Regions from separate parts of the Sulfurovum zhangzhouensis genome, predicted to be linked through region 1. Evidence: riboswitches for the same ligand, from Rfam matches in the RefSeq annotation. Region 1 holds a riboswitch; each other region holds the start of a gene.
What was found. A riboswitch is a leader RNA that binds a small molecule or an ion and turns the genes downstream of it on or off. The one in region 1 is predicted to bind cyclic di-GMP.
Positions count from the first base shown of each region.

Region 2: it holds a riboswitch for cyclic di-GMP, as region 1 does, so the genes downstream of both, PGH07_RS01990 (hybrid sensor histidine kinase/response regulator) here and PGH07_RS04410 (CAP domain-containing protein) in region 1, are expected to answer to the same signal.
Region 3: it holds a riboswitch for cyclic di-GMP, as region 1 does, so the genes downstream of both, PGH07_RS01400 (porin family protein) here and PGH07_RS04410 (CAP domain-containing protein) in region 1, are expected to answer to the same signal.
Region 4: it holds a riboswitch for cyclic di-GMP, as region 1 does, so the genes downstream of both, PGH07_RS00510 (DUF4382 domain-containing protein) here and PGH07_RS04410 (CAP domain-containing protein) in region 1, are expected to answer to the same signal.

Region 1 is NZ_JAQIBD010000001.1:845,237-852,966, forward strand. It holds gene PGH07_RS04375 (ATP-grasp domain-containing protein) at 1-973, opposite strand, end outside; gene PGH07_RS04380 (glutamate-cysteine ligase family protein) at 1,003-2,040, opposite strand; gene PGH07_RS04385 (ATP-grasp domain-containing protein) at 2,043-3,023, opposite strand; gene PGH07_RS04390 (hypothetical protein) at 3,248-3,460, shown strand; gene PGH07_RS04395 (alanine racemase) at 3,510-4,514, opposite strand; gene PGH07_RS04400 (hypothetical protein) at 4,567-4,704, shown strand; gene PGH07_RS04405 (agmatine deiminase family protein) at 4,704-5,717, shown strand; gene PGH07_RS04410 (CAP domain-containing protein) at 5,720-6,343, opposite strand; cyclic di-GMP riboswitch class I at 6,403-6,481, opposite strand; gene PGH07_RS04415 (carbon-nitrogen hydrolase) at 6,546-7,421, shown strand; gene PGH07_RS04420 (globin domain-containing protein) at 7,479-7,730, shown strand, end outside.
Region 2 is NZ_JAQIBD010000001.1:364,520-372,249, reverse strand. It holds gene PGH07_RS02000 (autotransporter assembly complex protein TamA) at 1-687, shown strand, start outside; gene PGH07_RS01995 (translocation/assembly module TamB domain-containing protein) at 684-3,800, shown strand; cyclic di-GMP riboswitch class I at 3,875-3,955, shown strand; gene PGH07_RS01990 (hybrid sensor histidine kinase/response regulator) at 4,091-6,721, shown strand; gene nspC (carboxynorspermidine decarboxylase) at 6,753-7,730, opposite strand, start outside.
Region 3 is NZ_JAQIBD010000001.1:265,538-273,267, forward strand. It holds gene PGH07_RS01375 (iron-sulfur cluster assembly scaffold protein) at 1-395, opposite strand, end outside; gene PGH07_RS01380 (P-II family nitrogen regulator) at 591-977, shown strand; gene PGH07_RS01385 (glycosyltransferase family protein) at 1,185-2,246, shown strand; gene PGH07_RS01390 (cytochrome c) at 2,373-2,819, shown strand; gene PGH07_RS01395 (Ig-like domain-containing protein) at 2,916-4,955, opposite strand; gene PGH07_RS01400 (porin family protein) at 4,968-5,576, opposite strand; cyclic di-GMP riboswitch class I at 5,610-5,708, opposite strand; gene rpoN (RNA polymerase factor sigma-54) at 5,823-7,097, opposite strand; gene PGH07_RS01410 (2Fe-2S iron-sulfur cluster-binding protein) at 7,271-7,561, opposite strand; gene PGH07_RS01415 (nitrogen fixation protein NifZ) at 7,635-7,730, opposite strand, start outside.
Region 4 is NZ_JAQIBD010000001.1:92,913-100,642, forward strand. It holds gene PGH07_RS00495 (hypothetical protein) at 1-649, shown strand, start outside; gene PGH07_RS00500 (AAA family ATPase) at 642-1,589, shown strand; gene PGH07_RS00505 (DUF58 domain-containing protein) at 1,589-2,416, shown strand; gene PGH07_RS00510 (DUF4382 domain-containing protein) at 2,566-3,438, opposite strand; cyclic di-GMP riboswitch class I at 3,593-3,667, opposite strand; cyclic di-GMP riboswitch class I at 3,738-3,812, opposite strand; gene PGH07_RS00515 (5'-nucleotidase) at 3,958-4,848, opposite strand; gene PGH07_RS00520 (hypothetical protein) at 4,848-5,312, opposite strand; gene PGH07_RS00525 (PAS domain-containing protein) at 5,480-6,043, shown strand; gene PGH07_RS00530 (LemA family protein) at 6,102-6,665, shown strand; gene PGH07_RS00535 (DUF2207 domain-containing protein) at 6,671-7,730, shown strand, end outside.

The DNA.
Region 1 (7,730 bases):
TAATTACTCTAGAATTTATCATCTCGATCATTGCTTTACGGATTTTCTCAACTTGATCACTAAAGATATCCCCTTCAGGTTGACGAAATATCCCCATACTTGCATTTACTTCAAATACCAAAATATTCATATCATTATCAATAAAACAGTCGATACCAAAATAATCAAGTTCCAAACGATTATAAATTTGAGAAATGATAGGTTGAATAGCAGGTTTTATTTTACTTGCAAACTCTTTTTTAAATTTTTTTTGCAGAGCTTCTGGATGTTCAATTTGATTATGATGGTGAACCATCCATTCCGCGCTTATTTTGATATGTCGTAGATACACTTTGCCATCCACTACCATAAGCCTGTATTTTCGGTAAAGACCATCTTCTTTATACTCTACAAATTGCGTAAGATAATACTCCCTTCCATCCAAATGAAATGAATAGAACTGCTCTGTTTCATTATCCACTCTAATCGTACTTATTCCCCCATGATCACCAGCCTGTCTGAAAATAACCGGATATTGAAAACCTTCTTCTTTGATCACATCATGAATCTCTTGTGAAGATTTTGGTTGTATTTTGATAGTTTTTGGAACATGAAGTTTTTCAATCCCTTGAAGCAGTTTATATATCTGATCTCTACTTGTTCTCATTACACGAGAAGGAATATTAAAGAATGGTATATCTGATGAGATAGCTTGATAAAACTGGTCAGCTTTATGCAGTGTGATCTTATGAGTATCGGGGTCAGAAATCTCATTAAATACTCCATGAATCATCTGGTAACGAGGAAGTTCTTGATCCATCCTGGTATCCAAATCAATTTTTAAGCGGTTAAATTGCTCATTTTCAAGGTATGCCCTGACATTTGCACTACCCTTACTCATCCAGTTTACATTACCTATTTTGTCAATTTTCGATATTTTAACTTTCCTGTCATCTGCTATACCATTGATAAATAAAACATTCATCGGAGACATCATTTTTCCCTTTTCTATTCGATTGATTCCTAACTATAGTGATATCTATTTGAAATACTTTGCAAGATATCGCCGGTTTCTAAAAAGCTTTGTTTCATTTTTAGAGCATATGAGTCATTAGTATATAACATTCTTTGAAGCTCTTCAAAGACTTGTCCATCAGCTATCACACTTTTTACAGCTTCCAAGACTCCTATGGCCTCCGTTTTGATAGTCTGATTTTCAAAGCCTTCCAAAGCAGAAAGCTTAAGCATTTCAGGATCTTGTGTTAAAGCTCTTTTGTGCAGTGTTTTATCCAAAACCAATCCTTTTACCAGCAAAATAAGAGCTTTCATCAGATTCGCATCTCCACAAGCATCATATCCTCTAAATTCAATCACATAACTCCCTTTTCTATTTTGCAACTGAGCGGCTTTTCTTGCCTTATTTGCTTTTTTAAAGGTTCGGTAGGATAATCCTTCAAAGAGTTTCCCTTCATAAAAAGGTGATGAAAAACTAAAGGGAATAATAAAAGGAGTGTAATAGTTCAGCTTATGTACCAAATCTGTCATCTGCTCATGGGTATAGCCTTGTATCGACACATTTACATGAAGGCCATGCCATAATAATGCATTGATAGCTATATTTAACGCTTCCGGTGTACGTAAATCAAGTTCTGTCTGATTTAAAGGTTTATGAAGTGTGACATTATTTTTAAAGGGGTGTAAACTTGTAAGTAAAGGGGAAAAACCAAAATCCTTTGTTATCTTCATCAGTGCAAGATAGGAATTTGTAAACTCGCTAAGTAAATCATCAAGGTTTTCATAGGGCAGTGTTCTAATCTCAAGACCTTTAGGAATAGTTTCAACAAGTTGTCCATCACTGTCATAGCGTTCAAACCCTTCTACATAACACCGCTTTGGTCTTCTCTCCAATGATTTACATTCAAAAAATTCATCATCATTTTCAAAATATGGGAAAGCATCTACAATCTGTTGAAATATAGGAAACTGAGCTGTTTCAAAGTCCAAATAGATTCCATTGCTGTCTTTAAAGACAAATTCATGTTCGATACCTATTTGCACCATAATCATTTGCCTTTATTTTTCAACATCTTGATTAAAGCTGAACGAATCATTTCGATATGTTTTGAAAAAAGAGTATTTTTACTTTTAGTAAAAACATTCATATTGGCATTGATCTCAAAAATTAAAAGATTCATGTTACTGTCAATATTGCAGTCAATACCAAAATAATCAAGTTTAAGACGATTATATATTTCCGTAATAATCGGCTGAAGCTTAGGCTTTATCTCTTTTGCAAAGCGATCAACAATATCTTTTTTATACTGCTGACTCTCTTTTTCATCTAACTGATTTCTTGCATGCACCATCCATTCTTTACTAAAGATTGCATGCCTGATAAATACTTCACCATCTACAACAACCAAACGATATTTGGCATAGATCCCATCATCATTCGCATAGTCTACAAACTGTGTAAGATAATGATCTCTTCCATCTAAAGCAAATGGGTAGAATTGTTCTGTTTCATCATCGATCCTGATCGTACTGATCCCTCCATGATCACCTGCCTGTCTGAAAATAACAGGAAATTCAAAATTTTCATTTTTTATCACATCATAAATATCAGCAGGTGACCGTGGTTGAAGCTTAACTGTTTTAGGTACATGAAGTTTATCTATCCCTTGTAGCAATCTATAGATATTGTCACGGGTTGTTTTCATCACTAAAGAAGGAGGATTAAAAAAAGCTACATGCTTGGCAACAGCTTTATAGAAGTCATCTGCTCTTTGAAGTGAGATTTTATGAGTATCCGGGTCTGATATCTGGTTAAATACCCCATGGATCATCTGTCGTGGAAGTTCCTGACCACCTCTAGTATCAAAAATAACCATAGAACGATCGAAGAAATCATTCTTCAAAAAATCGCTTAGGTTTGCACTACCGCTTCCACCCCATTTGATATTCCCATTTTTATGGATCTGATTAACCTTAAGACTATTATCATCTGGAACACCATTGAGAAATAAAATATTTTTTTTTGCCATTTACTCCCCCTCCTTTTACTACATAGCTCTTTTCAAAATAATCATAAAAAAGTTATTTTTTGAAAGAATTTTTTATTATGTACCTTTGATACATTATCACACAAAAAGATGAAAATTATCCTTACAAAAAGTATAAAGCATCTAAAAATAGAATAACTAACTTAATGAATTTACAAAGTTATTTTAAGTACTATAAATAAACGTTGAATGAAAAGGAGAAGACAATGATATTGAAAAAAGTAGAGGACGGAGTCGTAGTTTCAGCAGTAGAGATCATCTCTTTTGATGTACAAACAGAAGATCGGAAAGCAACAATCAAGGTAGTGTTGAATGATGCACAAAACAGTGAAGAAACCTACTATCAGTCTCCCGGGGACAAACATGTTTTTCAAATTGTTGATGAGAATAATGATATTTTGAGAATCATCCACCAGTAAACAGTAAAATTTGTTATAAAAGTAGTAAGCAATAGGCAAAACTACTCTATCACACCACTTCCCTTGGTATATCAGAAGAGAGTGCAGTCATGATCTCATAAGATATTGTTTCAAAATGTTTCGCTGCTTTTTGTGCATCATCCATAATGCATAGTGACTCTTTTTCACTCTCAAAGCTTATCAGGTCCATTGATACCCGTCCCAGTACTTCCAATCCTTCACTTGTCTGATAAGGTGCTTTGTCAGTTGCTCTCAACCATCCGTCACCATACCCGATGTTATATGTAGAGACCACCATATCCTTTGGAGCAGTATAGTTACCGCCATACCCTACTCTCTGCCCGGCTTTTAGAACTTTAGTAGCAACCTTTTTAGCATAGAGTGTCAGTACCGGTCTTAGATCTGTCTTATCAAAGCTTTCATGAAGTTCATCATAGCCATATGCAGCGATGCCTGCACGTACCATATCTTCATCGAAACTTCTCGTACGCAGGATCGCTGATGAGTTATGCGAATGAAACCGTACATTGTCAAACCCGCGTTCATTGACTCTCTGCTTTACAAGTGCAAAGTACTTTCGTTGCCAAAAATAGTCTGAACCCAGTTCATCTGCAGACTTGAAATGGGTCATTACACCTACCAGGTTCAAACCCTTTTCAGTAATCATATCCAGCGCTTCATCCAGTTCGCTGATTGCAACACCGTTACGGTGCATACCGGTATCTACTTTGAGTTCTACACGACACCCTTTTTCCATACCGGATAACTGCTCGATGCTATTGATCGCAAAACTGCATACCTCATCTACCCTGCTTTCACCTGCAAGTACAAGTACACTCTCAAAGAACTCTTTGACCTCATCAGCTTCAGTGAGATCACGTACAACCGCATGTTTGATACCATACTCACTAGCCAGCTTGGCTATCAGTTTGAGGCCATGTCCATAGGCATTGTCTTTTAATACAATGGCTATTTTTTCTTTAGAGCCGGTTTTTAGCGCTATTTGGTTAAGATTATGATAAAAGTTTTGTCTATTGATCGTTATATATGCCATGATGGAATTATACCCCAAATAGACAAAAATCACCCCTGCATAAAGGTAAAAAATGGATTGGATAACAATTCTTGAAATTATCGCTATGATCTTAACAGTGGTGATTCTATTCGCTCTACTCAAAGAGTTGAAAAAAAATATAAAAGATTCCAATAATGGGAAAAAAAATGAAAGGTGCGATTTAGACTAATGAAACGTATGATTGCAGAATGGGAAAAACAAAGGCTTGTACTATTATCATTCCCGCACAAAGAAACAGACTGGCACGATCCTGAAGATGAAAAAAGTTTAGAGGAGGCACTTAGCCCATTTATCCGTATTGCACAGGCTATTGCCTATGCTGAGCCTGTATATATTATCTGTAATGACAAACAGAAAATAGCAGACATGTTCTGTTCTACCCGCAACATGACATTTATCGAAATACCAACCAATGATACATGGATACGAGACTACGGATATATCTCTATCCAAGAAGGAGATGAAGTAAAATTACTTGACTTCACTTTTGACGGATGGGGAGGTAAGTTTGAAGCAGGTCTTGACAACAGTGTCAACACCATCCTTCACAAAATGGGTTATATGGGTACCACGCCGCTTGAGACAATCAACTTCGTTTTGGAAGGCGGTTCACTGGAGAGTGACGGAGAGGGAACGATCCTCACTACTTCTGAGTGTCTCTGCAACCCAAATAGAAACGGTGGTTTGAGCAAAGAAGACGTAGAAGCAAAGCTTCAAGAAACGCTTGGTACGACAAGAGTATTATGGCTTGATCATGGTTATCTGGCAGGAGATGACACCGATTCGCATATCGATACCTTGGCACGTTTTGTCAACAGAGATACCATCATGTATGTCAAGTGTGATGATCAAAGTGATGAGCATTATGATGAATTAAAAAAGATGGAAGAACAACTTCAAACTTTCAAAATGGTCGATGGGACACCTTACAACCTGGTAGCACTTCCAATGAGTGATGCGATTTACGATGAAGAGGGTGACCGCCTACCTGCTACCTATGCAAACTTTTTGATCACCAATAACGCAATCATCTACCCAACATACGGTACTGCACAAGATAAAGTTGCCCATGAGGTATTTACATCACAGTTTCCAAACAGAGAGATCATTCCGGTCAATTGTCTAAAACTGATAGAACAGGGAGGAAGCCTGCACTGTTCAACAATGCAGGTAGCCTACTAACGCTACATACTGCGTCCGAAGTTTTGTGCCCAGTAGGTTTGATACTGATCATTTGAAGGATAGTATGCCATACCTACTTCTGTAAAGTGCTCGCTCATGAGGTTTTTACAGTGTTCATCACTGCGCAGCCATGCATCCATTGCCGCTTGTGTTGAGTGCTGTCCTGCAGCAATATTTTCACCGATAGCACGCCACTGATAATCTGCATAGCTCATACGATCTCTTAATTTACTTCCATGTCCCAGCCCCATCTCAACAGCAGCTCTATCATTTCTGCTGCCTGAACCATCATGGCTAAAGTGGCTGCTCTTGGCCATATCATAGCTGTGCTCATATGCTGCATCATAAAGTTTATCACTCCAAGCTAATGGCTGTACCGGTCCCATATTTCCGTACTTTCCACATGATCTTCTCTCTGAACGGATTTGATTGATTCTGGTAAGAAATTCTTTTTGCTGCGCTTTAGTTATAACAGAAGGATAAGCATGTGCTATCTTTTTGGTACTTTGCTGAGAAGTATGACTTTTGTCTGTATTAATGATAGTGACATGTGCAACCTTGGTTGAACCACATCCTGAAAAGAGCAAAATTGTAGCAGATAATAGTGCAAAACTTGTACTTTTCATACACTTCTTCCTTTGATTCGAAATATATTAGGAAAAGTAAAAGTTACATGCATCTATAAATGTGCAACCTGGCAATCTTAACTATGAAGACCCATGGCTTTCCGTCCATATCTCACGATATGTTTGGCTTTTAACATTTCCTTATACATACTATATAAAAATAGAGTTTAATAAAAAATAAAATTATGTTAAAATTTCTTTTATGAAAACAGCACTTATTCAACAAAAATTTTATGGAAATAAAACCGATACTATCAACGCTACTACCTCCAAAATAGAAGAGGCTGCAAAGAACGGAGCAGAGCTTATTGTACTTCAGGAACTTCATCAGAATGAATACTTCTGTCAAAGTGAGGATACCAAGTTTTTTGACTATGCCGCTAACTTTGATGAAGATGTAGCTTACTGGTCAGAGGTGGCAAAAGCCAACTCTGTCGTACTTGTAACTTCACTCTTTGAGAGACGTACAGCAGGTCTCTACCATAATACGGCTGTGGTGTTTGAAAAGGATGGTAAAGTCGCAGGCAGATACCGTAAGATGCATATCCCTGATGACCCTGGATTTTATGAGAAGTTCTACTTTACACCTGGAGATCTTGGTTTTGAACCGATAGATACTTCTGTAGGTAGACTTGGCTTACTTGTCTGTTGGGATCAGTGGTATCCAGAAGCAGCCAGAGCGATGACCCTTCGCGGTGCAGAGATTCTTATCTACCCGACAGCGATCGGATGGTTCGATGCAGATAGTGAAGATGAGAAAGCACGTCAGGTAGAGAGCTGGATCACGATCCAACGTTCCCATGCGATTGCCAATGGTATCCCTGTTATTTCATGCAACCGTGTAGGTTTTGAAGCAGACAGTGCAGGCGTAATGGATGGTATACGTTTCTGGGGTAACTCTTTTGTTGCAGGAGCCCAGGGAGAGATCATCGTGCAGGCCGGGAGTGAGAACGAAGAGATACTTTATGCAGATATCGACCATGCACGTACCAAAGAAGTACGCGATATCTGGCCATTCCTTCGTGACAGACGTATCGAGTCTTATGGTTGTCTGCTTAAACGTTTTTGTGATGAATAATTTATCTTTATTATAATTTGATACAATATTCAAAAATTTTACAATCGGAGAAACAAGATGTATAATGTGACCCCTGTTGCAAAAGGTGAGGCAGTACACTTTAAAATGCCAGACCCTGCATTCTATGAAGCATTGGGTTATGAGGGAATGAAGGATCTAATGTATCGTTTTTATGATGAGATCTATGATAGTTCTATCGCCAACTTTTTTCCTCAGGATGAAGAGGAATTTGAAAAAGTAAAAGAGAAAAATGCACGCTTTTTTATCCAACTGTGCGGTGGACCAAAGGTGCATACTGAATCAATAGGA
Region 2 (7,730 bases), 480 kb from region 1:
AAACTAAAAAGCGGTATCGTACTTGAAAATATTGATATTCAACTACTTGATAATCTAAAAGATGATGAAACTCTACAACAGGCTGTCAACGAAGGAAATTTTTTATTGTTATATCCTTATATTGATGTGGTCTATGATGCAAGAGATGATAGTTTTAATCCACATAGCGGTTACTACCTGTCATCTTACCTTGAATATGGGCTCCCTTACAGCCAGAGTGCCAGTACTTATCTGAAGATGCAGTTGGAAGGGAGATATATCCATAGCATTGATAAACTTACCATGGCAGCAGTCCTCAAAACAGGAGTTGTAGATCAGTTCGATGGAGAAGTTCCTGAATCCAAACTATTCTTTGCCGGTGGAGCCTATTTTAACCGTGCTTATGGGTTTAGAGAGATGGGAGTGATTCTCTCTCCAACAAGTGATTCTATAGAAGGGGCTTCTACGATGTTGAATGTTTCGTTGGAAGCAGATTATCCTGTATGGGGTGACATTTACGGTGCGGTCTTTACGGACAATACGATGCTCACTGACAAAAGTTATGATTATTCAGGTGATATTATCACATCTGCAGGTGTCGGCGTGCGTTATATGACTCCGATAGGCCCGTTTAAATTGGATGTAGGGTTTAATGTCAACGACCCTTCGCAATATGGTATTTCATTTCAGGTAGGACAATCGTTTTGAGAAAGGTACTCTTAGGAAGCATTATTTTTATCATTGTATTACTTACAGCACTTTGGGTGGCTATCAATACACCGATTGTAGTAAAAGAAATTGCAAAGCGGTACGCTCCGGATTATGCTATAAGTTACGAAGATATTTCAGGAGATGTTCTTGACGGTATTACAATACATGCTCCTAAGTATAAAGAGAAACTACTTGCGAAACAACTAACGTTAAGACTGAATCCGGCTGCACTGCTGCAAAAAAAGATCTCATTAACAAAAGTAGTTTTGGAAGAAGGAAATGTCACCCGTATTAAAACATTCATTGAGAGTTTTGGTAGCAGTAATGATACAAGTGAATCGTCATTTTCGTTTGATGTAGGTATGGAAGAGGTGCATATCTCTTTGTTACCTTTTGTGTTTCAGGATATCTCGGTTTCTAAGTTTTTAATGAGTGCAAGCATGTTGTCTTACAGTGAAAATGAGCTGGAGATGGAAGCACTTGAATTATTGGTTGATACAAATGCAACGGATATCAATTTAAAAGGAAGTTACGAAGATAGAGAAGTTCATATCACCTCTCTGAGTGTCAAAAGAGTTGACCTTCCGACTTTACGAAGGTTTATATCCAGTCTTGAAAAAGCAGAACAAGGTGCTAATACTTCTCATGAAGAAACAAGAGAGTCATTTTATCTACCAAAATCTATCCGGGTTGATCAAATCTATCTAAATGCTAAACCTACGATATTTGATCCTGTACAAATACAAAAGTTCAACCTTGAAGGCAGCAAGATCACAGTGAACTTGCAAGAGAGATTAGTTGAGGATGGAAGTGTATTTCTGGATGCTCGGAGTAATCTAAGCAATATAGTCTTTAAAGGTAATGTAGATGAGAATACTCTCGTGGGTAAAATTGCCCTGACACCACATAAAAGACTTTTCGAGTTATCGGGGTTGCCTTTGAGAAAAGAGGCATTTGGTAATATTGTCATAGATATTTTAGCAAGCACATCAAATATTCAGGCCGACGTTCAAGCCAGTGCAACACAAATATTGACCGGAAAAAAAGGCGACTTTAATGTTGATGTTGAGTCTTTGGTATCTAAAGTACTCTACCGAATTTCTGAACAAAAACTTTCATCAGATACAAATATAACTCTCTCTACACCTTATGCAAAAAATATTTTGTTGACCAACCAATTAATGATGAATAAAAATATCACTTATCACGGGGAGATATATGCCAGAGAGGTTTATGGTTTAGATGAAAACCTGACGGGAGTGCTTCATGATCTCAATGTAACCTATCAGGGAGATGATATGCATTTAGATGCAAAGCTTGTTTCAGACTCATTAGAGGGAAGCTTTGCAATGCAGGATTATAAAAGAGGCAACCTACAGTTAAAAACCAAAAAGGCAATTAAAGTCACAGATATCAAGAAACTGCCTGAAGAGTTGGAGGATACAGAAGCAAATATTGAAGTGCAACTGCCTTTTGATCTTGAACAAAATACATTGCTTCACGGTATCGCACTAATTAGATCAAATCTGGTCAATGTCGATACAGATATTATTTTAAGTAAAACCATACAAGTCAAAAATAAAATAACGATACCAGAAGACTCTTTAGTTCGACCCCTGGATCCTAAAATACAGTGGGATAAGCTTTCTACGATCGATATAGATTTGACAGTGGACGGTAATGATTCCACAATAGATATGAAAACAAATGCGTTAAACTTTCAGGCGATTTACAAAAAAAATGACCAGACCATTAAAGGAGGGCTAAAGAGCCAGCCTTTACATGCGACATTTGATGCTAACCTTACTAAAGAGTTGAAGGTAAATACTACGATTGGTTCACTAAGATCTTTGAACACTTTTATCGCATCCTATTATACGCTTGATGATATGCCTGTAGTGGAGGGAAGTGCAGTTATCAATGCTGTCATCAATAAAGAAAAAAAGATCAATCTCTCTCTTAAGTCACCTCAAATTGTCTACAATGCAGATAGAGAAAATAAACATATGTTCAGTGATGTGGATATAGATATAAGTGTCAAAGATATGAACATGACAATCCAACATTATCAGCTAATATACAATAAGCAGCGACTCTATGCAACAAAACCTTCATTGATCCAACTGAAAGACAATGAGGTTGAGCTCAGTTCTGTATGGGTAAATGATGCACTTCAGATAGCCGGAAAGTATGACTTAAAGAAAAAAGAAGGAAAGATCAATGCAGATGCTAACAAGTTAAAGTTGGAGCATGAGTGGGCTGATGTCCTCTCTGATATTAATATAGTGACAACAGCTGACGGTAATCGCACGGATATAAAAGGAGATATCGTTTTACAGGGGGGAGAAATCCATTACGATATAAATCAACAGTCATTTGCCTCTGACAGTGATATTATTATTGTTGAGAATAAAGAAAAAAAACAACCCAATCACTTTATGGATCAGTTGAGCATGGCACTGAATATTCATTGTAAAAAAGCTCTTCTCTTCAAACAAAAAGACATTAACATTCAGGCAAAACCTAGTTTTACCCTTTATAAAGCAATGAATGAGCCTTTAATGGTATTGGGATCGATTGAATTACTTGAAGGCGGCACTTATCTCTTTCAAAATAAAAAATTTGTTCTGGAAAAAAGTTTTATCTATTTTACTGGTACTTTCAATAAACCGCTTTTAGAGATCAAGGCAAAACACCAAGCACTTAATCACTTGATTACTATTACAGTAACAGGCACACCGGAGGCTCCTAATATCAACTTCTCTTCCAGTCCGAGCCTCACAAGAGAACAGATACTTTCCGTTCTACTTTTTGATAATGAATCAGCCTCTGATACGTATACCGGAGATGAGATGATGAAAATGATGGGAGGTGCTATGGCAAAATCTGCTTTAGCAAATGCTGGGGTTAAGATCGATCATTTTGTACTTGGTGCAGGGAACAGTATAGAAGTTGGTAAAAAGCTTACAGACGATCTTATGATTATCTATATCAATGATGAGATACCAAGAGTTGAGTTAAAATACAGGCATAATCGACGTTTTCAGAGTGTTATTGGAGCCAGTGGAGAGTCTAGTTCCTATGATATCATCTATATTAAGGATTTTTAGCCGATCACTTTAGTTGGTATTCTTTGGTATATATTTAAGTCTATTCATTGTAGAATTTACCACATAGGTATTAATGTTGAAAAAGCTAAACCTGTCGTGAGTCAGGGACAGAAAGTTATGGGTCTTTTTTCAGAAAAGATCGCCAGACTGCCAATAGAATCTACCTCTTTTAGGGATATTCTTCTTTTAACTTTTTACCCAAGATTTATGTTTGTCTTGAAATAACGGTAATCATTCAAGATATGAGACATGTTATATAACTCAACGAAGTAGAACACTAAAGGACTGTGATGAATATATCAAAAAACAAAAGTGTACTGGGATTGCTACTTAGTGTGGTCATGGTAGCTTTTTTTATACTCTCTTATGCTGCATATAATTCTTATAAAAACTATGAACTTACACAAAATAGCAAGAACCTTCCATCATTCGTAGAACATATCGAACTGGTATTGGATACTATGGAGTTTGAAAGACTCAATAGTGCTATTTACATGGTAACAAGAGCACAGAGTGATGCAGAGAAGCTTGAAAAGAACAGAAGTGATGTTGATGGGGCATTGAAAAATCTCATGATCTACATCGCTGATAGTCAATTTAGTGCCTATAGTAGACAGATACAAAATATAAGTGGGGAACTTCAACAGATAAGACGAGAAGTAGATGATCTTAGAGGTAATTATCAAGAGATTCTTGTGGATAGGTATCATCATAAAGTATTTGGAAATGTCCAGGAGATATTACAAAGTGTACAGAATACGCTGACAACCAAGAAAGTTGACCACTATTTTAGTGTCTACCTGGCGATAACCAACCTTAAGGAGAATACTGTAGTTGAAAATACAATGATCTCTTCTATTCTTCTTGGGTCTCAAAAAATGAATGACGAAGATGTTAGACTATGGGAAAAATTGATCGCTCAAGATAGATTTCCTGATTATGGTGATATAGAGGATCAAGAGTTGGTTTCCAGGCTTAATGCTTTACTCTCTGTTGATGAGTATAAGAGTGTTCTTGCAAAAGAACGCGAGATGATTATGTATGAGTCCAATAGAGGTGGTTATGCAGTGACTTTGCTTGGATGGCTAAACCAAGTAACAAAAAAAATGGATTACTTTACCCAAGTCCAATCAGAGCTGCGTAAATCCATGCATATCATAGATGATACTGGGAAATGGTTTGCTATCGGATATGCAACAGGAGCATTTTTACTTTTAGTAGTATGGATTATACTATTGATAAAGTTTGTCAAAATACAACAAGATAGACATCTTTTTGAAGAAACGGTTAAAGACATTGAACTTGTTCTTAATGAGAATCAACAAAAGGAGCTACGCCGTTTGATCCAGAGTGGTAAGATGGACCACATCTATAAGTTCTTGATCAAAACGATCAAGGATGCCAATCAGACGAAAGATCTGTTTTTGGCGAGTATGTCTCACGAGATACGTACACCGCTTAACGGTATTCTAGGATTTACTCAGCTCCTTAAAGAGACTGATGCTACTGAAGAACAAAGAGAATTTATTGCAACGATTGAGAGAAGTTCTGAACATCTTCTTTCAATAGTAAATGATATCTTGGATCTTTCAAAGATCAAAGCACAAAAAATAGAACTTGAACAAATAGCATTTGATCCTATAGAGAGTTTCGAGTCTGCTGTTGAATCCTATGCTGCCAAAGCTGCTGCAGAAAATATTGACTTTAATATCTTTCTGGATCCTGAACTTCCAACTAAGCTTATCGGTGATCCGACAAAGATATCTCAAATCATTGTTAATTTAGTCAGCAATGCCCTGAAATTTACTTCTCAAAACGGTGAAGTGAATGTATCGATCCAAAAACTGTCAGAAAAAAATGATGAGGTACAAGTGAAGTTTGCGGTCACTGATACAGGTATCGGTATCTCAAAGGAGCAGCAAGCGAAGATTTTTGAGGCATTTGGCCAAGCAGATGTGAGTACCAGCAGAAAGTATGGAGGAACAGGTCTAGGTCTTTCAATCTCAGGAAGACTGGTTGAGTTTATGGGTGGAAAATTAAGTATAGAGAGTATAGTGGATGAGGGCACAACATTCTTTTTTACTTTATCCTTTAAGAAACCGTCTGATGCTAAAAGAAGAGAAGTAGAGGATAAGAGTAAATTGACTGTAGGTATTCTTAACCCACATATCGATGAAAAATATTTCAGAAATAAAAACCTTGAAGCATATATTGCTTATACGGGAGCTAACATAGTACATTATACAGACGAGAGATTGCTGCATATAAAGAAAACACATGCAGAGCTTCCTGATATTTTGTTTGTTGATCACAAGTATCGTCAACGAGAAGATGAGATTAAGCAGTTCTTAGGGATTGATACTAAAGTGGTTGTCATATCTACAGGTGATCAGAAAAAAATACTGAAGCGATATGGGCCTCTTATCGATAAGGTTATATATAAGCCTGTCAATTTCACTAAGACATTGAAAGCGTTAAGTGATAAAGAAGAGACAGCAGAAACGAAGAAAAATATTACATTTAAAAACCTGCATATTTTAGTTGCTGAAGACAATACTATTAATCAAAAGTTGATTACTAATGTGCTTAACAGGCTGGGTATTGAAGTAAGTATCGTTAATAATGGTCAGGAAGCGCTTGCAAACCGTAAAGAGAATAGCTATGATATGATATTCATGGATATTGAAATGCCTGTTATGGGTGGAATGGAAGCTACTGCCAATATCTTGAACTATGAGAGAAGTCAGCATCAAAAGCATATCCCGATTGTAGCTTTAACTGCAAATGCACTCTCTGGAGATAGAGAGAAATATTTGGGTGCCGGTATGGATGGCTATCTTGCAAAGCCACTTGAACTTACAGCATTGAAAGCTCTTTTGGTTGAGTATTTTGAAGATAAAATAGTAGAAATTGCAGTTTAATCAATGATTAAAACAGCTCTCTTAAATTACTTTAAGAGAGTCTGCCTTTAAATTCCTCATATCCGAATTCTCTGACAACATCAATGTCACCATTGATTCTTTGGATGGCAATACTAGGCAGCTTAATGCCGTTAAAGGTTGTAGCTTTTACCATTGTATAGTGCATTTGATCCTCAAATATGATCTTATCGCCTACTTTTAATGGTTCATTAAAACTATAATCGCCCATGATATCTCCTGCGAGACAGGTATTTCCACCGAGTCGGTAGGTATAAGCCTTTTCACCCGCTTCACCTGCATCTCTCACATCAGCACGGTAAGGCATAATGATCGTATCAGGCATATGTGCCTCAGCAGAGGTGTCAAGTATGGCAATATCAATGCCATTATGAACGATATCGAGTACAGTAGCGATCAGTGGACCGGTTTGCCAGCCTACGGCTTCTCCCGGTTCCAGGTAGACCTCTACGTCATAACGTGATTTAAACTCATTAATAAGAGTGATAAGCTTCTCTACATCATATCCTTTTCGTGTGATATGATGCCCGCCGCCGAAGTTGATCCATTTCATTTGGGGAATATACTTGCCAAACTTCTCTTCAAAAGCTTTCAGTACTCCTTCTAATGCGTCACTATCCTCTTCACAAAGGGCATGAAAGTGCAGCCCTTCACATTGGTTTAGTATGCCTTCATCAAGATTTTCTACTGTTGTTCCCAGTCTAGAGTAAAGACCGCATGGATTGTAGATCTCTTTGGGTGCTTGCGAGAATTCAGGGTTCACACGTATACCTAAAGAAACAGAAGGATTGATCTCTTTTGCCCTCGCTGCAAAACGTTTGAACTGTGCAGGAGAATTAAAGACCAAATGGTGAGAAATGGAAGCGATCTCTTCTAGTTCTTCTTCTTTAAAGGCCGGAGAGTAGGTGTGTACCTCTTTACGAAACTCCTCGTACGCTAATTTGGCTTCATGTAAACCTGAAGCACAACATCCGTCAAGGTATGCTCGAAC
Region 3 (7,730 bases), 580 kb from region 1:
ATTACAGAACAGTGCATCTTCTGCCCTGGTACTGCAGGAACATCAGGAGTATCTCTAAGCGCTTTCTCAACATCAATGTTTGTGATCTTGACTGCTTCATCCACTGTTTTACCCATACAAAGTTCCGCCATCATATCTGAACTTGCGATTGCAGTACCACAACCGAAACTTTTGAACTTACTATTGATGATCTTGTCATCTTTTGGATCTATCAGCCAGTAAAGTCTTACTGCATCACCACAACTCTCTGCACCGAAATCTGCGATGACAAGTTTGTTCTCGCCCGCTTCTGCTTCAGTGATCTCTCCCATATTTGCAGGATTATCCATTCTCTTTTGTACCTCTTGTGAATATTCCTCCCAAAGTGCGCCGCCGATAAGATCATTTCTAGCCATGATAAATTCCTTTATATTCATTTTTAGAAGCTATTGCAAATTCTGTTCTATACTGATCCTGTCTCTTCACTTTCTATTTATACAAAATTGTTAAATTTATGCCAAATCTACAAAATTGTCATTCATTTTGGGTCAAATGTTGTTTTGAGAACACTTTATGCATACGGATTAATACATTAATTAAAAGGAAGAACAATGTATTTAATCACTGCCATTATCAATGCTGAATGTGTAAAAGACGTACTTGAAGACCTCAAATCTTCGGAGATAGAAGGTGTTACGTTGAGTAAAGTAAAAGGAAAAGGTAAGTTTATCGATTCAATGAAAGAAGTAGATGAACATATCAGGCTTGACATCGTTGTATCCAGCCCACACTTCAAAGAACTTGCCAAAGAAGCGATACGTGACAATGCAAGAAACTCGGAAAAGGGTTCTGGGAAAATGTGGGTCACACCTGTAATGGAAGTAGAACGTATCCGTACAGGAGAAATCAATGCAGATGCACTCTCCCACTCAGTGATCGATAAGATCTCCCCAAGTATGAAAGACAGTTTCACAGCAGAAGACACACCGGCTAGTTAAGCCGGAGGTCGAGTGCCCGGGTCCATTTTTGTCTGCCATAAAAGTAGATAATACCTATACATTCCCCATAAAATATGACTTCATATAGATTAAAATGATCTATATTCAAGTTTGATGTATATTTTTCATCTCACAATATCACATTAGAAGAAAAAGCAAATATCAGATAAAATAGCTTTCGATAAATTATTTGAGATAAGGTAAAGAGTGAAAGTATTATTGACATCAGAATTAAAAGGTGGGAATCCGCTTATAGATGGATTTTATCATCGTATGTGCAAATTTGTTGACATTCAGGCTTCAATTAATGAATTCTGGAGTACAGATTCATCAAATCATTATGATGTCATACATTTACAATGGCCGGAACAACTATTTAAATGGAAAAAAGTTAACAGGGATGATATTCTAAGATTAGAACAGCGGTTGAAGTATTGGAAAGATAACGGAAGCAGGTTGGTGATCACCCGGCATAATATATTGCCTCATAAATTAAATAGTTTGTATCAAGAAATATATAAATTAATTTACACCTATGTTGATGCTGTAATTCACTATAGTTATGCAAGTATTGACAATTTTAAATCTATGTATACGAATACCCTTGATAATCCGTCTTTAGTACATGAAGTTATTTATCATCCTATGTACAGTGACATCTTAAATGATTGTACACAACAAGAAGCACGAAAAACTTTGCAATTAGACGAGAATAAAAACATTATTTTAGTATTTGGACGTATTAGACATAAAAAAGAACGAAATCTAATCAAATCAGCTTTTAAGCGTCTGGATGTAGAAAATAAGTTTTTAATTGTGCCTAGATGGTATAGACATCCAAAGAAAAAACAATTTTTTGATTGGGTTTTATTTCAATTCAAACGCTTCATTTATAGCTTAAAAACAGATCGTATGTTAGGTTATAGGTTGGTACCTGAAGAGGATATTCAGTATTACATGAATGCAGCAGATGTGGTTTTTATACCGAGATCGGAAGTTTTAAACAGCGGCGTACAAATTTTAGCCTACACCTTTAATAAAGTAGTGGTAGGACCGGCAACCGGAAGTATTGGAGAGTTATTAGAATATTCCAATAACCCTGCTTTTAAAGTTGATGATTTTGAAGATGCTGCTTTAAAGCTCAAAAAAGGGATAGAACTATCCAAACAAAAAGTTGAAAATTATTCATTTGCTCAAAAAAATATGAATTGGGAACTAGTGATAGACAAACATTTGCAGTTGTATACTAAGTTGCAAAATGAGAAATAGATAGGCATATCAGGCTTGATATTGCGGTATCTCGCCCTTACTTCAAAGAACTTAACATAAATCAATTCTAAAAAAATATAAAAATGCTACGATCAACTTGAAAAAAATGAGTAAAAGGAAATAAGCATGATCAGGTTCTTAGGAATAATTATCGCTTTAACAACAGGGATATTAGCAACTGAAAATCAAAAAGGCGTAGAAGGATTATCAGGAGATACAAGATCACTTCTTGCTGAGGAGATGAGACATATCGAAAAAGGGATGCATAGTATCTTTTCTAATATAGTAAAAGGTGAGTATGAAGAGATCTCCAAAATGGCAACAGATATCCATGACAGTTTTATCTTCACTAAAAGTTTAACACAGGCACAAAGAGAAGAATTGAAAACAAATTTACCGCAGGGGTTTATTGAACTAGACCGTTCTTTCCATGCTACAGCCGGTAAATTATCTGAAGCAGCCGAATTTGAAGAGAAAAAAGCAGTAGAGGAAAATTTTTCCAAAATGATGGGACTTTGTGTGCAATGCCACTCAACCTATGCGACACAACGGTTTAAGACTTTTTCTGAGTGATTTTTTGCTTCATTCCCACTTTGAGAGTGGGAATGAAAAAGTACATACTTTATATTATCAAAGACAGGATCTTTAGATCCTGTCTTTAATTTAATATTACTCTATCGTAATACTCCACGAGTTTAAGGTATTAGTAATAATAGGAATGTTATCAACCACATTCAATGTCCATGTACCATTTGCATTTTCACCATTAACAGCTGATAGAGGTTCTTCTGGCACATACGTTCCATTGATCGTCGAACTAAAAGTTTGATCGCTCATCAAAATGGTTGCATTATCATCAAACGTAGCGATAAATGTCGGATCGGTTCCCCTGTTATCTGAAAGCAGGACTACCGTTCCAAAAGGACTTTCAAGACGATACTCATTATCATAAGGCGCTAGCCCACTACTATTGATATGTACAGTCACTTTATTGATAGAGGATATAGCATTTGTTACAATAATTTGTGAAGTAACCGTAGACATATCCATTAACGATAATGGAGTATTATTTACAAAAGTTTGTGCCTTAGGATCATCAAGTGCAGAACATGCAAAATTTTGTGAACTGTAACCGGATACAATATCATTGTAATTAGCAAGAGTAGTACCTGAGAATGCATAACCCATTGATTGATCAACATTATTATCTCCATTTGGTTCAGCGATATCTGTTCTATTGGAAACATACCATATCCCGCCATCTTTCGGAGCCCAAGTAGTACAGGAAGCTGAGTTAAATGGTGTATTTATACAAGTAGCTCCGTTTACATTAGGATATATTCCCATGATATAAAAATATTCTGCTCCGTGTGCAGTTACCGCAGCAGTAAAATGAGCCTCTGTTCTTGGTACAAAAAGATGCATACCGAAGTTATCAGAACAATATGCTTCTGCTGCTGGAGCCAAAAGTGCTGAAGAGGTAGTAACTGTTTTGATAGTATACCCGCCACCATCACTTGTCATATCACAATAAGCCTCAAATGGGTCTATTCCTCCAACACCGTCAGGATCAATCATATACATGCCATCACCTACTGAAAGACCATTTTCCAGATATGCCCTGCATGAAGCTAGTAGATTAGGATAATCAATTGTGATGTTCGCTTCATTTGACTCAAGCCCTGTTCTATCTGTTACAGTATAGAAAATCGGTGTTGGATCGCCGATAAAGCCTGCCTCCGGGGTAAATGTCACATTTCCATCAGCATCAACAGTCCAGTTACCTTCACCTGCTACAACCAAACTGTCAGCATAATCATCACCGTTCTCATCCGTTGCATTGCCATCTACGAAATTCACCGTACTTGCATTGATGTCATTTTCTGCATCCGTATCATTTGCCACGACATTTAGCGTAGTTGCTGCACCTAAAGTAGTATTAGTTTCATTATCATCCACTGCTACAGGAGCAGTTTGCGGATAATCTATGCTTACAGTAGCTGCGTTAGATGTAAGACCTGTATTGTCAGTGATAATATACGTGATTGACTCTGGATCTCCCGTAAAACCTGCTTCTGGTGTAAAGATCACTGTATGCACAGGAGAGACAGACCAGTTTCCTTCACCAGCTACTACCAAAGTATCACCTGGGTTGGTCGTACCTGTGATGTGAATTGAACTTGTATTAATATCATTTTCTGCATCTGTATCATTTGCCAAAACATCCACAGTGGTTGCAAAACCTGAAGTCCCATTAGCATCATCATCGTATGCTACAGGTGCTGTTTGGGGATAGTCTATCGTGACTGTAGCACTATTGGATACAAGTCCATTAGTATCAGATACGATATACTCGATCACAGATGGATCATTAGTAAATCCAATCTCAGGTGTAAAAGTCACATTTCCTGCAGCATCAACACTCCATGTTCCTTCGCCCGTTACCACCAAAGAATCACCGGCATTCGCTGTCCCGATGATCTGTACAGAACTGACATCAAGATTGTTTTCAACATCAGTATCGTTTGCTACTACTAAGATAGTTGCCGGTGCCCCTGAAACACCAACACCGCTATCGTTTACTGCTACAGGAGCTACACCGGCAAGCGCACTGTCTGAAGAGGTAGAAGACTTATCACAGCCATTCAATGCTAAAAGTGAAGAAACCATCAGTACAAAAGGTATGATTTTAAAGTTTGTTAATTTCATTCTTGATTCCTTTTAAAACTTATACGTAAGACCGACTGTCCAAGTATCGGCAACTATATCATCAAGTTCTGCTCTCTTGTCAAGTCCTTTATCATCATACAATGAGACATAATCGGCAAATACAGATATCTCTCCTGAAAGCGCATAACTTACTCCAAGTCCCCAATGGAATCCACCTTGAACTGCATCACCACCTGCAAGGTCTTCAAGCATAATTTGGCCATATCCTAGAAGTCCGTAAATATCAAAGTTTCCAATCGGATACATAGGTTTTACATAAACTCCCCAGCTATAATAATCACCATCATATCCATCAGTGACACCTAGTGTACCGCTATCATAGTCACAAGCACCCAGACCTAATGTATAACGTCCTTCAAGTGCCACATAACTGTTAAACTCGTATCCTGCTTGTAATACCACTGTAGTTGCACTAATCTTTTCATCAGTTGTCTCATCATCAACCGATACATCTCCCATTCCTACGCCAATATAGAAAGGATATACCTCAACTTCCGGCATTTCGACATAAGGCTCTACAGCCTTACCCATATCACCGCCCCCATAAGCTATTCCACTCAGTGCCATTATAGACACCAGAGATAACATTCCCTTTTTCATTATTTCCCTTTAATAAGTGTAGTATTTGATTGATTATGCAACCTGGCGATCTTTTCTTTTACTATAGAGCTATAGTATCCAAGACCCATGGCTTTCTGACCCTATCTCACGATAGGTGTAGCGTTTAACATTGTAATGCATTTTGATTATATTTAAAACATTATTAAAATACTAAGTATTAAGTCAAATTATCAAATATAATAACAATATATTTATCTTTTTAAGAAAGCTTCTCCTTGATTCATTTTAGAGCATCTCAAGCTGATAAAGGAACTTCCTCTCTTTAAATGAAGGGATATCCAGCTCCTGGCGGTACTTGGCAATAGACCTTCTCACCATCTGTATACCAAAACGTGCTTCAAGCATCTCATGGATCGCTTTGTCACTATAGGGTTTGTTTTTATCTTCACTCTGGATCAATCTTTGGATAAACTCTTTTAGCTCGGCTGTAGACACATTGCCTATAGCATTGGAAAAGAAGTCTTTAAAAGAGTAGATACCATGCTCTGTTTCCATATACTTTCCGCTTATCGCGCGGGAAATTGTAGACTCATTAAATCCAAGCTCTTCTGCAACATCCTGAAGTTTTAAAGGTTTTAGCGTCCCACCCATGAAAAACGAATACTGTTTTTCCAACAGTACCAGTGTAATGTTATAAAGCGTACTTTTTCTAAGGTCCAGGAGCTTGACCAGTTCTCGTGCTTCTTTAAATTTCTGTTTCGCAAAATTCTCATACTTATCGATCTGTGTCACCTTGAGATCCGGATAAAATGCATTGTTCATTTTTATGGTCAACTCATCTTCATCAAAATAGACAAAAAGGTCAGGCAAGATAGGCGGCTCACTCGGCATGTATTTGATAGCCGGCGGATTTTTGAGATGTTTCAGTATCTCTTTGGCCTCTGAAAACCTAGGATGGCTGATAAACTTTTCCAATGATTCAAACTGTATGATCATCGCACTGAGCAATAGGCTCATATCATCATCTAGATCAAACTCATTTAACTGAAACAAAAACGACTCTTTATAGTCTTTTGCCCCTACCCCGTAAGGCTGAAGATAAGCAAAACGCTGTCTGACCGATTCTACCTGTGCAGCAGGTACACCGCACTGTGTAGCGATCTCTTCAATATCTCCTTCAAAATACCCCTCATCACTGATATAAAATATGATCTGTTTAGCGATCTTCTGAGAGATCGGTGTAGGGAAAAGCGGTGCAGCGATCTGTTCATCCAGTTTTTCATAAAGTGACTGGGTTGATATACTCATCCATTCGATCTCATCACTCGATGCATTGGAGACATGATTTTGATAGGAAAGATATGCCTGATGTGTGCTGCTGGATGAACTTTCTGCTACTTCAAAGCCTGAACTTACTTCAAGACACGGATTTTCATTGGCGATATTCTGTATATGTTTTTCCAGGTCTGAAAGTGAACATTGCAGCAAAGGTAACCATGTCTGCATAGAAAGACGCGGTATTTGTTTTTGTTTGAGATTAAAGACTTGCTTTACTGCCATTTGTATCCTCTTGTATATAGTATATAAATTATTTTACATTCAATACTATGCATATTCTGTTCCAGACTGCACAAAAATGCATCTTTTGACAAAATAGAGGTAATCATCATTAAAAAGATTATGAAATCTCTTTAAAAATGACTACATCAAACTCCGGAAAATCCGGAGAAAGATTAGTACTTGATACGTACAAGCCCGTTTGGCTGTGTGATCTTCATCTGGCAAGCAAGACGTGCTTTAGGACTGCTCTCACCTATTGTTTTCATAACTGCTTTTTCTTTGTCAGTCATATCACTAAGATAGTCCATCCCCGATTCAATTAGTACTACACATGTTCCACATTCACCGTCACGGCACCCAAACGGTAGTGCAGAACCTGATGCTTCTACAATGTCTTGAATCGTTTTACCCGGTGTAACATTAATTGCCAAAAAATCATTAATGATCTCTACTCTAGTTGTCATTTGTTGTCTCCTTTTAAAATAGATAGATCTTTATATCTGCGGTGATATAAAAATCTTTGCTAATACACAAAACTTAGTCATCGCTTCCTTTGTTTTGAGATTGCTCTGCTGCTTTTTGAGCTGCTTTTTGAGCTGCTTTTTGAGCTGCTTTTTGAGCTGCTTTTTTGGC
Region 4 (7,730 bases), 750 kb from region 1:
GACACACCAAGTCAAAACGCATGAAGCCAGTGCACATGAACCCATTCCGTTTTCTGTAGAGATCAAGGGTACAGGTTATCCTCCGATACTTAATAATATCTTTCTTTCAACAGATGACTACATCCTCTTTAAAGAAGAGCCTCAAGTCAATACGATACGTAGTGCAAAACATACCTATAATACTGTTGTCTATCCGATGGCGATGAGTTCAGCAAAAAGTTTTACGTTTAATGAAGTGAAAATCAAATCATTTAACCCAAAGACACAAAAAAGTTATATGCTTACAATACCTGCTCAAGCCTTTAATATCAAACCTGTTGCACAATCTTCACTGATAGACAAAGTTGACTCTCCAGCACCGATCAAAGTCACAGACTGGTCATGGATAGGTACATTTTTAGGTTACATTGTCGTCTTTATCTCAGGTTTTTTCACAGCGAAGAGTGTACAATGGCATAAAAAAGAGAAGATCAAGAACGATCCGTTTATCGAACAGATAAACCAAACAAGCGATCCTAAAACACTACTAAGACTGTTGATAGCAGAGGATAGCAAAAAGTTTGCACCGGCAATAGAAAAGATTGAAGCACATATCTACCAAAATAAACCGCTTGATCTCAAAGCGATAAAAAAGGAACTCAATGCATAAAAAAATAGATGCACTCAAAAAAGAACTTTCTAAAGCTGTCATCGGTCAAGAACAGATGATAAACGGTCTGTTGATCGGACTTCTGAGTGATGGACATATCCTTGTTGAAGGGGTCCCCGGTCTTGCAAAAACAACAACGATCAATGCGCTTTCCAAAGCCCTTGGACTTGATAGTAAACGTATACAGTTCACCCCTGACCTGCTTCCTTCAGATATCATCGGTGCACAGATCTACAATCCGCAGACCAATGACTTTGGTATCAAAAAAGGTCCGCTCTTTACTAACTTACTGCTGGCAGATGAGATCAACCGTGCCCCTTCAAAAGTACAGTCAGCTTTACTTGAAGTAATGCAGGAGCGTCAGGTAACTATCGGTGATGAGACCTTCAAGATCGAACCTCCTTTCCTTGTCATGGCAACACAGAACCCTATCGAACAAGAAGGAGTTTACGCTCTGCCTGAAGCACAACTGGATAGATTTATGATGAAGTTGCTGGTAACACACAACAGTGAAGAAGATGAACTTACCATCATGCGTAAAGCTGCCACTAAAAGCTTTGAAAAAGTAGAATCTGTACTCAATAAAGAAGATCTTCAAACACTGAGAGAAGAAGTCAATAACGTGTACGTTGATGCAGAAGTTGAGCGTTATATCGTACAGCTGATTACCGCAACGAGAGAACCAGAGAGGTTTGGTCTTGAGAGTATCAAAGCTGATCTTATGTATGGTGCCAGTCCAAGGGCTTCTATAGACCTCTATAAAGCTGCTAAAGCCAAAGCATTCCTCAGAGGTAATGACCACGTTACCCCGGCAGATATCGGTTTTGTAGTACATGATGTACTTCGTCACCGTATAGTGCTTAGCTATGAAGCCCGAGCAAAAGGGATCAACCCTGATGAGATCATCTCAAAGATTATTCAAGAAGTGCCGATACCGTAATGTCACTAGCGCTCAAAACCCTACAACTCAAAGCCAGGTATCAAGTCTATACCCTGCTTGCAGGGAATAACCTCTCTAAAATGCATGGTGAAGGATATGACTTCAGTGAACTGAGAGAATACCAGATCGGAGATGATGTCAGGAAGATCAATTGGACTATCACAGCAAAACTCGGCCGTCCTTATATAAAAGAACTGCATGCCAACAGAGAACTTTCTGTGGTTGTTGCAGCGATGATGGATGGAAGCCTTTATTTCGGTGCAGACAATCTCAAACAACATGCTGTTACTGAGATCGCCACAATTCTTGGCTACTCTGCCCACCACAACAATGATCTTTTTACCGGGTTTAATTTTTATTCAGACAAGTACACTCTGGCTCCTCCTACAAAGCAGCTATATCATATAGAAAACTACTCAAAAGAGCTCTATGAACAAAAGATACTACATACTGCACTGGATTATACCAAAGCGATCCAAACACTCTCTACACATATACACAAACGCTCTCTACTTTTTATCATAGGAGATTTTTTAGAACCTGTCGACCTCTCACTGCTTGCACAAAAACATGAAGTGATCGCTATTATTGTTCGACATAGAGAAGAAGAGAAACCTCATAAACTTGGTGACGTGATACTTGATAATCCCAAGAGTACACAAAGTCTTAACACTGACTTCAGTACAACAAGTATCCAACACTATCTAGCGAAACTTAAAGCACATGATGAAACCGTGCAAACACATTTCATTCACTATAATATCAGACATACGAAGATATACACCGATGAGGATCCTATCGATAAACTGGTACGGTTATTTGTATAAAACTTAACGACACTACTCTTTAAAACTGATACTGGAATATCAGTAATAAACTAATTTTCAGTATTTTTAAAAGTAACTTTTTGGGGAGAGACTCCCCCCTCGAAAGGGAGGATAAGGAGATATTCAAAAAATTTTAATTGCTTTAATTACTATGGAAGAACATCTAAAAGATTTTCATCTGTGATATCTACAGTTGTTGTAGTATCCGCTTCAACAACTACATTATCAATAAATCCTAGTACGTTTTCAAACTCACCTGTATTTGTGTATGCAACAAGTACAAGATCATAAGTACCAGTAGTCAACCAAGGGAGTGTAAATGTTCCATCTGTAGCATCAGTGCTTAGAACAGCATTAGAGAAGTTACTACCTGTAGTATTTGATTCAGCATCATCCCAACTTCCATCAGTATATGCATAAAGGATTGCCTGAGATCCGTTTACATCTATATTCATTGTACCATTGATCTCACCAACTTCGATATTGTCAATGATTTTAATTGTTGGTTTGAGCATGTATTTACCATTTCCAGTTGAAGCCACAGATTTTCTCACATCAAAGTCTGCAGTGATATTAACAACTCCACCCGCTGGGATAGTAAAACCACCGATCGCTTTATACCCTGTTTGGTCACCACTTGGAACAGTCAATTTTGCAGTTGGTGAACCATCAACAAACTCGATATAACAGTTAGAAGTATCAAGTTTGAAACGAACATGTGCAATTTCACCTGCTGGAAGCTCTACTTCATTAAGCATTGTACTGTTTCCATCTTGTAGTGTTAGAAGATCAATTGTTCTAGATTCATTAAAATCTACATCTTGCCAACTTTCATTACTGTCAGCATATTGATATCTAAGTCCCGTAAAAGTCACAAATACACTTTTTACATTTTCATCATCAGTAGGAGCATCAGTAAGACTCATGGAAGCTATTCCTGTAGTAGTTGATGTACTACCGCCTCCACATCCAGAGAGTAATAAGCTTAGGGTCAATCCCAAAGCGGCTATGAGTTGTTTCATGCATCATTCCTTTATAACAAATATTAACTACCAAACTCATTGTATAAAAAGTAAGCCTTATTGCCCTACTTTCAAACAAGAAGTACAATAAATACTTTACGCAACAATAAAGTGAGGTCTTTTTTTGTTGTACAAACGAAGTGTAGAAATTCATTTTGGCAACCCGGCTATCTACATGAGACCCGTGGCTTTCCGTCCTTGTTTCGCAACAAGTTTGGCACAACAAACTGAATAAATACTAATTGAAATGTAAAACAGGAGAAAAGAAGAAACGTAAAAATACATTCTAATAAGATGTATTTGGCAACCCGGCTATCTTCATGAGACCCGTGGCTTTCCGTCCTTGCTTCGCAACAAGTTTGGCACAACAAATAATATTTAAAAACTCTAATAGTCTTAGTACTCTTTATTATAGACTGATTACTCTTAAGATTAAATAAAGCTAATTAGATTAATTTAGATTTTTATCTATTATTAGAAAGTATTTGATCAAGTTATGTGAAACTATCTAATAGAAAACTAAGACTTATAGGGTACTTTTGCAGAAGGCGTATCTTTTGCCGTATATTTCAAGTGTGCATCCTGATCATCAAAGAAGATATCCGCACCAAATGCTTTGATCACTTCATACTTCTGTACCCCACCCTGGAAGAACGCTTCATCAACACGAACACCCCATGCATCAAGTGTACGAAGAACTCTTTCATGTGTAGAGAAATTACGTGCAGTGACCAAAGCCGTACGGATCGGTGACTTTTCCATAGGAAATCTATCCTGAATATCAGAAATGACTTTCAAAAATTTAAAAAAAGGACCTTTGCTTAATGGATTTTTGGCATTTTCCCTTTCATATGCCAGGAATGCCTCCAGACCTTTTTCTTGATAGATCTTCTCACTCTCATCACCAAAGATCACAGCATCACCATCAAAAGCAATTCTTACTATATCTGATTCGATATCAACGGAAGGCTTATGTGGAAGTATAGTTGCGGCAGCGACATCAGCATTAATTGCATCTTGTACATCCTCAGAGTGGGCAGAAAGAAAGAGATCAACCTTAAAGGCATCAAGATACCTAGCTACCGGTGTTCCTGCTGTCCATCCGCTACGTTCTATCTCTAACTGATAGTGTTCGATAGAACGTCCGATACGCAGTCCTGTAGCAGCATTATTCCTTGAGAGAATGATAACTTCGATAAGTTTATCATCAAAACTTTTATTGATTGCCAGTAAGTTTTTCACAAAACGAAATGCTGTACCAACCTCTAAAGGTGTTTCTTCATGTTCGAGTTGATAATTATAGTAAGCTTCAAGCCCTTTATCATCAAAAATTCTATTCTCTTTTTCAAGATCAAAAAGTGCTCTTGACGAGATAGCAATTACCAATTTGTTTTTAAGATCATATGCCATTAAACATTCTCTTCAAACATATCGTCCTGGATCGCATTGGCTCTTTTGATCATACGTCCAAATGTAGAATCGATCGTCTCCGTCAGATCTTTTAGATCCATAACATAAGACATTGCCTTATCTAGCTCGCCCTCATTCATCTCTTGCTTTTTCCCAAACACTTTTCCCAGTAATCCACTGCTTTTTTCATTTTTTGAAGATAGAATCTCACATACTTTGTCACTCTGTTCATGCCATTCTGCATGACGTGCTGCCAATGCTTTGATATTTTCACTTCCATAAATTTTGCTAAGTAATGGTTTTCTTGTCTCCATCCATTTATGAATCGGGCAATCAAAAAGTTTCACACATGCATCTTCATGAGGTACTAACCCTTTTACTGCTTTTTCAACCACTCTTAATCTATTATCATGATGCATATTGAATTCTTTTAATTCATTGATAAACACTTCTTTACTGCCCAAAACATTCCTCCTAAGAACCGTATTGATGTAATTTTATCATAAATAGTTCATCACCCACTGTTGGCTCATAAAATAAAAAATATTTATAATTAACATAGTTATATATTAATTAATTACATGTATAATGCGCGTTTTAAAAAAATAGTTAGCTTTGGAAGGAAGAAACAATGCAAAGGCCTACTCCTAAAAATGAACAGATTACTCTTGATCCTAAAAGATATATTGTAAGTAAGACAGATCCAAAAGGAGTAATAACCTATGGAAATGACTACTTTGTAGAGATATCCGGATATAAAGAGGCTGAACTTATCGGTAAACCTCACAATATTATTCGTCATCCCGATATGCCTAAGGTAGTCTTTAAACTCATGTGGGATCGTATCCAAAAGGGACAAGCTATCATGGCTGTGGTAAAAAATATGGCTAAAGATGGTAGATACTACTGGGTTGTTACCGAATTTGAATCGAAAAAAGACAAACTGACCAATGAAATTACAGGATATACTGCATTTAGAAAAGCTGCTTCAAAAAATGCAGTGAAAGTGATAGAACCTATCTATCAAAAGCTTCTTGAGATCGAAGCCCAGTCTGGATTGGAAGCTTCAGAACAATACCTTATTGGTTTCCTTGAAGAAAAAAATCAATCCTATGATGAGTTTATCGATCAAGTAGTAGGAAATAATGGAATATTTAAATTATTCTTTGCTGCAATGAAAAAACTTTTTGGATAGTCAAAAAAGGTAACTGATAGTATAATAAACAACATTATATATTAGGGAGGATGAGAAAATGAGTTTTGGAAATATAATATTACTTATCATTGTCGGAGTGATAGGTTATCTGATCGCTATCTATAATAAGTTTGTTTCACTTAGAGCAGGAATTGATGCCGCATGGTCGGATATCGATATACAGCTTAAACGCCGTTATAATCTTATTCCAGCGTTGGTTGATACTGTCAAAGGATACAAAGAGTATGAAGCAGGGACTCTTGAAAAGGTCATTCAGGCCAGACAGGCCGGACTTGATGCAAGAAGCATAGAAGAAAAGGCTGCTGCTGCCAATATGCTAACAGGAACGCTAGGTAAACTTTTTGCTTTGGCAGAAGCATATCCTGATCTCAAAGCCAACACAAACTTCCTTGATCTACAAAATCAGCTAAGCCATATCGAAGATACGATACAAAATGCAAGACGCTACTACAATGCCATCGTACGTGACTACAATACAAAAGTTCACTCATTTCCCGATCTTTTTATCGCACAAAAATTCAACTTCACCGAACGTGATTATTTTGAACTGGATGAAAACGAAGCAGCAGCTGTTAAGACAATGCCTAAAATAGATCTGTAAGAGCTATGAAACGTTTTTTTGTAACTACTCTGCTTTTAGCAGGGTGTTTTACCCTGCTTTTTGCAGAGAAGATCGATCATTATAAAGTCGATGTCACCGTAGAACAGAGCGGTGAGCTTTCGATCACAGAAACTATAGATTATAATTTTGAAAATGCTTCAAAACACGGATTGTTTCGTGAAATCCCTTATCAGATCAAAGTAGGTTCAGTTATTAAAAATATCGGCATTTATGAGTTCTCCGTAGAGCAAGACGGGGAATTTGCAGAATGGGACCAAACTTCATCATACTCTGACAAAATAGGTAAACTGATCCGTCTCAAAATAGGCTCAGCTTCTACTTATATCACGGGAAAACATACCTATACCATTTCTTACAGAGTGAAACTCGGAGTTTTACCTGCCGCACAGGATGAGTATAAGGACGCAATACGGTGGAATGTGATCGGCACGGGATGGCAGATCCCCATTGATAATATCCAAGCCAACTTTTATTTACCGGCATCACTACCAAGCCATGATATTTCACTCTCTACATTCACAGGAAGATACGGTACATTGACCTCCTCTGCTTCCACTCGTTGGATAACCCCTTCGCATCTTCAAGTTAGTGTTTCCCACTTAAATCCTTATGAAGGTGCGACTGTTGAATTGGCATACCCTGAGGATAGACTGGATCAGCACGGTATTGAAAACTTGGAGCCGTCATTCTGGGAATGGATGTTAAATTACTGGCACTGGGCTGCACTAGTCGGATTTCTTCTCTACTTTAAAAAAATGTATGAAAAGCACACCGGTTTTGTCGATAACCGTGCTGTAGCTGTACAATATTATCCACCCAAAAACATGAGTATTTTAGAAGCTGGACTGGTACTTGATAAGTTTGCTGACAACAAAGATTTCTCTGCAGCAGTACTGGAATTGGCTGAACAGGGGTATCTGGAGATATATCAAAGCACCCATTCATCCGATCCTTTATTGAAAAGAACGGAAAAAAACTCAGAGATGCTTGGCATGGATCAGAAATACCTCCTTGATCATGTACTTTTTAATGCTTCAAATAGTT